Regions from separate parts of the Marinobacterium sp. NO-S09 genome, predicted to be linked through region 2. Evidence: predicted binding sites of a transcription regulator. Region 2 holds the regulator's gene; the other holds the start of a gene.

Region 1 (3,143 bases), 1.3 Mb from region 2:
CGGTCGGTTCGTCTACAGACAGGGCCGGCAGAGCTTCGATCACATCCGGGTCACACAGAGTGTCGGAAATGTTCAGCTCGTCCAGGCCGGTGATGCAGATGATGTCACCCGCCTGGGCAGAATCAACTTCAACACGCTCCAGACCATGGTAACCCATGATTTTCAGTACACGGCCGTTACGCACTTTGGCGTGGCTGTCGATAACTTTAACCTGGGTGTTGGTTTTGACGCTGCCGCGAGATACGCGGCCAACACCGATAACACCGGTGTAGCTGTTGTAGTCCAGTGCGGAGATCTGCATCTGGAAGGGGCCGTCAACGTCGACGTGAGGAGCATCTACGTGCTTGACGATCGCTTCGAACAGCGGGGTCATGTCGTCTGCCATGGCTTCGGGGTCATCACCGGCGATGCCGTTCAGGGCAGAGGCATACACAATCGGGAAGTCCAGCTGCTCGTCAGTCGCGCCCAGGTTATCGAACAGATCGAAGACCTGATCCATGACCCAGTCAGGACGCGCACCCGGGCGGTCGATCTTGTTGATAACAACGATCGGGCGCAGGCCACGGGCAAATGCTTTCTGAGTTACGAAGCGGGTCTGCGGCATGGGGCCGTCAACCGCATCCACCAGCAGCAGTACAGAATCGACCATGGACAGAACGCGTTCAACTTCACCACCGAAGTCGGCGTGTCCCGGAGTGTCGACGATGTTGATGCGGTAGTCGTTCCACTTGATGGCCGTATTCTTGGCCAGGATGGTAATGCCACGCTCACGCTCCTGATCATTGGAGTCCATGATGCGTTCGGCACCCTCATCGCGGCGGCCCAGTGTTCCTGACTGTTGCAGCAGCTTGTCGACCAGTGTGGTTTTACCATGGTCAACGTGGGCGATAATGGCAATATTACGTAGGTTATCGATCACGCGAAGTACCCTGTGATGTTGTAAAGCGCGACATTATACGGAAGGGATGTGAAACATTCGATCATTTGGTGATCATTATTGCAGAAACCCTGTTCGGGTCATCAGTTTTCGATAGGCTTCACTGGCTGTGCAGTACTTGTCGCTCAACTTGGCGAAGTGCTCCTGAAGAGCGGGGTCATCGGTGTTGGCCAAGCGGGTGCGGTAGCGTTCGCAGCGCTCATCCAGCCGGTTTACGGCCTGCAAACGGCATAAAGGGTACATGTGGCTTTGCTGTGGATAGTTGTAGCAGATGGTATCCAGACGGATATGACCATCCTTTTCCAGCCACTGGGCCGGGAAGCGTTTGGCATATTCGTCATCAGCAGCGACCTTGCCGGCCAGCAGGCTGGTGAAGCATAACAGAGCGATGGTGCCACGCACTGTCTTGAGAGCAGTCATGATCCTTGAGGTCCTGTATATATAGGGGGCTGCATCAGCATACGCCGAATGCGGTATGCGTTGAAGCAAGGTTGGCCGAGAAATCCTGTGGGCTTTGCACTATGATAGGCTCGCTTCAGGGGAGTGTTGCCACTGAATGGTGCGCCATGCACCATATGTGGGCAATAAGCGTGATATATGCACCATTGTAGTGCCTTGTCGCGATTGCTTTCGGTGCGTGCTACCGGAAATCAACAAGTTAGCTCGCATTAAAAACTGGCACATCCCTTGCTTTATCAAGCACAAACCGGTTTTCCGGATCCTAATGTAATGATGTTTTGCCAAGGCAAACTGATAACGAGTGGGGATAGCCAAATGTCAGAGAAGACTCTGAATCTGATCAAAGAAAGCGGCGCAAAGTGGATCGACATGCGCTTTACCGACTTTAAAGGCAAAGAACAGCACGTTACCATCCCGGTAAGCGACATGGGTGACGAGTTCTTTGAAGACGGCAAGATGTTCGATGGTTCCTCCATCGCTGGCTGGAAAGGTATTGAAGAGTCCGACATGATTCTGCTGCCGGACGACAGCGCTTCTGTACTGGACCCCTTCGCTGAAGATGCCACAGTTATCGTACGTTGCGACATCATTGAGCCGGCTACCGGCCAGGGTTACGAGCGTGATCCGCGTTCCGTTGCCAAGCGCGCAGAAGAGTACCTGAAGTCTACCGGTATTGCCGATTCCGCCATGCTCGGCCCGGAGCCGGAATTCTTCGTATTTGACGGTGTTGAATGGCACGCTGACATCAGCGGTTGCGGTTACAGCATCCAGTCTGAAGAAGCTGCATGGGCGTCCAACCACAAGATCGAAGGTGGCAACACCGGTCACCGTCCGCGCGTTAAAGGCGGCTACTTCCCGGTTCCGCCGATCGACTCCCTGCACGATCTGCGTGCCGCCATGTGTGATGCCATGGAAGCCATGGGTCTGACCATCGAAGTTCACCACCACGAAGTGGCAACTGCTGGTCAGTGTGAAATCGGTGTGCGCGGTAACACTCTGGTAGACAAGGCTGACGAAGTACAGATCCTGAAGTACTGCGTACACAACGTTGCTCACGCATACGGCAAGACTGCGACCTTCATGCCGAAGCCGCTGGTTGGCGATAACGGTTCCGGTATGCACGTTCACCTGTCCATGAGCAAAGATGGCCAGAACATCTTCGCTGGCGACGGCTACGGTGGTCTGAGCGAATACGCGCTGTATTACATCGGCGGTATCGTTAAGCACGCTAAAGCTCTGAACGCGCTGTGCAACCCGTCTACCAACTCTTACAAGCGTCTGGTACCGGGCTTCGAAGCACCGGTAATGCTGGCTTACTCTGCACGTAACCGTTCTGCTTCCCTGCGTATTCCGTACACCACCAGCCCGAAAGCGCGTCGTGTAGAAGCGCGTTTCCCGGACCCGGCAGCTAACCCGTACCTGTGCTTCGCAGCACTGCTGATGGCTGGTATCGACGGCATCAAGAACAAGATCCACCCGGGCGACCCGGCTGACAAGGATCTGTACGACCTGCCGGCTGAAGAAGCTAAAGAGATCCCGACTGTTGTCAGCTCTCTGACTGAAGCTCTGGACGCCCTGGAAGAAGACCGTGAGTTCCTGACTCAGGGTGGCGTATTCACCGACGACATGCTGGATGCTTACATCGCGCTGAAGCGTGAAGAAGTAGCCAAGGTCAACATGACCACTCACCCGGTCGAATTCGACCTGTACTACTCTGTTTAATCCAGAGTTGTGAATTGAAAAAGGC
Region 2 (3,143 bases):
GGGCCCCAACGGCGCCGGCAAAACCACCTGTTTTTACATGATTGTGGGCCTGATCCCGGCTGACCGGGGCCAGATCATGATCACCGAGGATGATGTCACCCGCATGCCCATGCACGAGCGTGCGCGACGCGGTATTGGCTACCTGCCTCAGGAAGCTTCGGTGTTTCGCAAACTCAGCGTGCGCGATAATCTGATGGCGATACTGGAAACCCGACCCGAGCTCGATGCCAGCCGCCGCAAGGCCCTGCTGGAAGAGCTGCTGGAAGAGTTTCATATCACCCATCTGAAAGACAGCCTGGGCATGTCGCTTTCCGGCGGCGAACGTCGACGGGTAGAGATCGCCCGCGCCCTGGCAACAGAACCTGATTTTATTCTGCTGGATGAGCCCTTTGCCGGCGTTGACCCCATATCGGTCAGTGACATCAAGCAGACCATTCGCCACCTGCAATCACGCGGTATCGGTGTATTGATCACAGACCACAACGTGCGTGAGACGCTTGATATCTGTGAACAAGCCTATATCGTCAGTGAAGGAGGCATATTGGCACAGGGTACCCCGGAGGTGATCCTGGCGGATCAACAAGTCCGTCGTGCCTATCTGGGCGAGCAGTTCTCGCTTTAGCGGCTTTCCCCCGGGAGTCTTCCTAGCAGTTCAATTGGCAGTCGTTTATGAAACAATCCTTACAACTCAAGATCGGCCAACAGCTGACCATGACCCCTCAGTTGCAACAGGCAATCCGCCTGCTGCAGCTTTCCTCGCTGGACCTCCAACAGGAGATTCAGGAGGCGCTGGACAGCAACCCCCTGCTGGAAGCCGAAGAGGAGCATGAGACTCATCAGGCCGCCGAGGCGGACAGCGACCGTCAGGACAGCGACTCAGCGGACAACACGTCCAGCCGGGAAACCGCCAGCACCAGCGACAACGCTGACAGTGACGACAACTGGAGTGATGACCAGCCCGAAGATCACTGGAATGATCAGATTCCGGCCGAGCTGACCACGGACAGCAGCTGGGATGACACCTTCCAGCACCAGAGCACACCGTCCCAGCCCCGTGATGACGACTGGTCGCCGGGCGACAATGACACCATGGAAGACAGCCTGCAGGATCACCTGTTGTGGCAGCTCAACCTCACCCCCATGAGTGAGACCGATTACCAGATCGCGCTGGCCATCATTGACTCGGTGGATGCCGATGGCTACCTCACCACCAGTACCGAGGATCTGCTGGAGCATTTCCAGAATCACCAGCCCGAGGACTTTGCGGATGCGGAGCTGGATGAAGTGGAAGCCGTGCTGCACCGCCTGCAGCAGTTTGATCCGACCGGTGTCTGTGCCCGCGACCTCAATGAATGCTTGCGTCTGCAGCTGCTGCAACTGCCCGAAGATACTCCATTGCGCCCCTATGCGATCCGCCTGGTGCGCGACCATCTTAATCTGCTGGGCAGCCACGACTACCGCACATTGATGCGCCGCATGCGCCTGAAGGAGCCGGAACTGCAACAGGTCATCAGCCTGATCCAGAGCCTGAACCCCAAGCCCGGCGGCATCATCAGCCCTGAAGCCGCGCAGTATGTCATCCCGGATGTACTGGTGCGCAAACAGCAGGGCCAGTGGACCGTGAGCCTCAACAATGAGGCCTCACCCAAGCTCAAGATCAACAGCCAGTATGCCGACCTGGTGCGCCGCGCCGATAACAGCGCCGACAACACCTACCTGAAGAACCACCTGCAGGAAGCACGCTGGTTCCTCAAGAGCCTGGCCAGCCGCAACGAAACACTGCTCAAGGTCACCACGGAGATCGTGGCGCGCCAGATCGACTTCTTTGAAGAAGGTGACGAGGGCATGAAACCGATGGTTCTGCATGACATCGCCGAAGCGGTCGACATGCACGAATCCACCATCTCGCGCGTTACCACCCAGAAATACATGCACACACCGCGTGGCATCTTCGAGCTAAAGTACTTTTTCTCCAGCCATGTGGGTACTTCCGATGGCGGAGCCGCCTCGTCTACCGCCATCCGCGCATTGATCAAGAAGCTGATCAATGATGAAAATACAGCCAAACCGCTGAGTGACAACAAAATCGCACAGCTACTCAAGGAACAGGGCATTAACGTTGCCCGCCGTACCGTTGCAAAATATCGGGAGGCAATGCACATTCCGCCTTCTAATGAGCGCAAGCGTCTGGTTTAATGAGAGTGAAGGCGGTGCATCTGCTGCACCCCTATGAGAAGGAGAAAAACCTATGCAGATCAACATCACTGGCCACCATGTCGAACTGACTGATGCCCTGAATGACTATGTACGTAACAAGTTTGATCGTCTGGAACGTCACTTCGACAACATCACCAATGCACAGGTCACCCTTAGCGTAGAGAAACAGCGCCAGAAATCCGAGGCCAACATCCACCTCGCCGGCGGTGAAGTCTTTGCTGCGAACGAACACGACGACATGTATGCCGCCATCGACGGCATGGTCGACAAGCTCGATCGTCAGATCATCAAGCACAAAGAAAAGATGAAATCCCACAAATAACCGGTAGCAGCACGTAACCACATGCAACTATCAGAACTGCTGACCCCATCGCGCACACTCTGCCACGTCGATGTAGTCAGCAAAAAGCGGGTTCTCGAACTCGCCAGCCAAACCATTGCAGAGCAGTTGGATGGCCCGGCCGCTGAAGATATCTTCAGCGGCCTTATCAATCGTGAACGCCTGGGCAGCACCGGTATCGGTGAAGGCGTCGCCATTCCTCACTGTCGTATGGCCGGCGTACACAAGGCCGTTGGACTGCTGATGACACTGACCAGCCCGATCGATTTCGATGCCATCGATAATCGCCCGGTTGATCTGGTGTGCCTGCTGCTGGTCCCGGAAGAAGGCGCCGAAGAACATCTGCAAACCCTGGCGGGATTGGCTGAACTGTTCAACCATTCGGAAACGCGGGACTCGCTGCGAGCCTGCGGCAGTGCCGATGATCTGCTGGAGCGCGTCCAACAGCTCTGCCAGGAGCATTGAGCATGCGCCTGGTTGTGCTCAGTGGTCGCTCGGGATCAGGTAAAAGTACGGCACTTCAGGTACTGGAAGACGTCGGCTTCTACTGCATCGACAACCTGCCTGCCCTGCTGCTGCCTGACTT

What was found. The regulator sigma-54, encoded in region 2, starts transcription at its own class of promoters, with help from an activator protein. The targets are predictions, from matches to a motif close to TGGCACNNNNNTTGCTNT.
Region 1: a site for sigma-54 is predicted at 1,614-1,631, ahead of glnA (glutamate--ammonia ligase). Genes of this name have one in related genera too.

Annotation. Positions count from the first base shown of each region.
Region 1 covers NZ_CP168954.1:995,889-999,031, forward strand. The annotation lists gene typA (translational GTPase TypA) at 1-919, opposite strand, end outside; gene O3C79_RS04750 (hypothetical protein) at 995-1,357, opposite strand; gene glnA (glutamate--ammonia ligase) at 1,712-3,118, shown strand.
Region 2 covers NZ_CP168954.1:3,810,350-3,813,492, forward strand. The annotation lists gene lptB (LPS export ABC transporter ATP-binding protein) at 1-622, shown strand, start outside; gene O3C79_RS17580 (RNA polymerase factor sigma-54) at 670-2,196, shown strand; gene hpf (ribosome hibernation-promoting factor, HPF/YfiA family) at 2,249-2,539, shown strand; gene O3C79_RS17590 (PTS sugar transporter subunit IIA) at 2,561-3,022, shown strand; gene rapZ (RNase adapter RapZ) at 3,025-3,143, shown strand, end outside.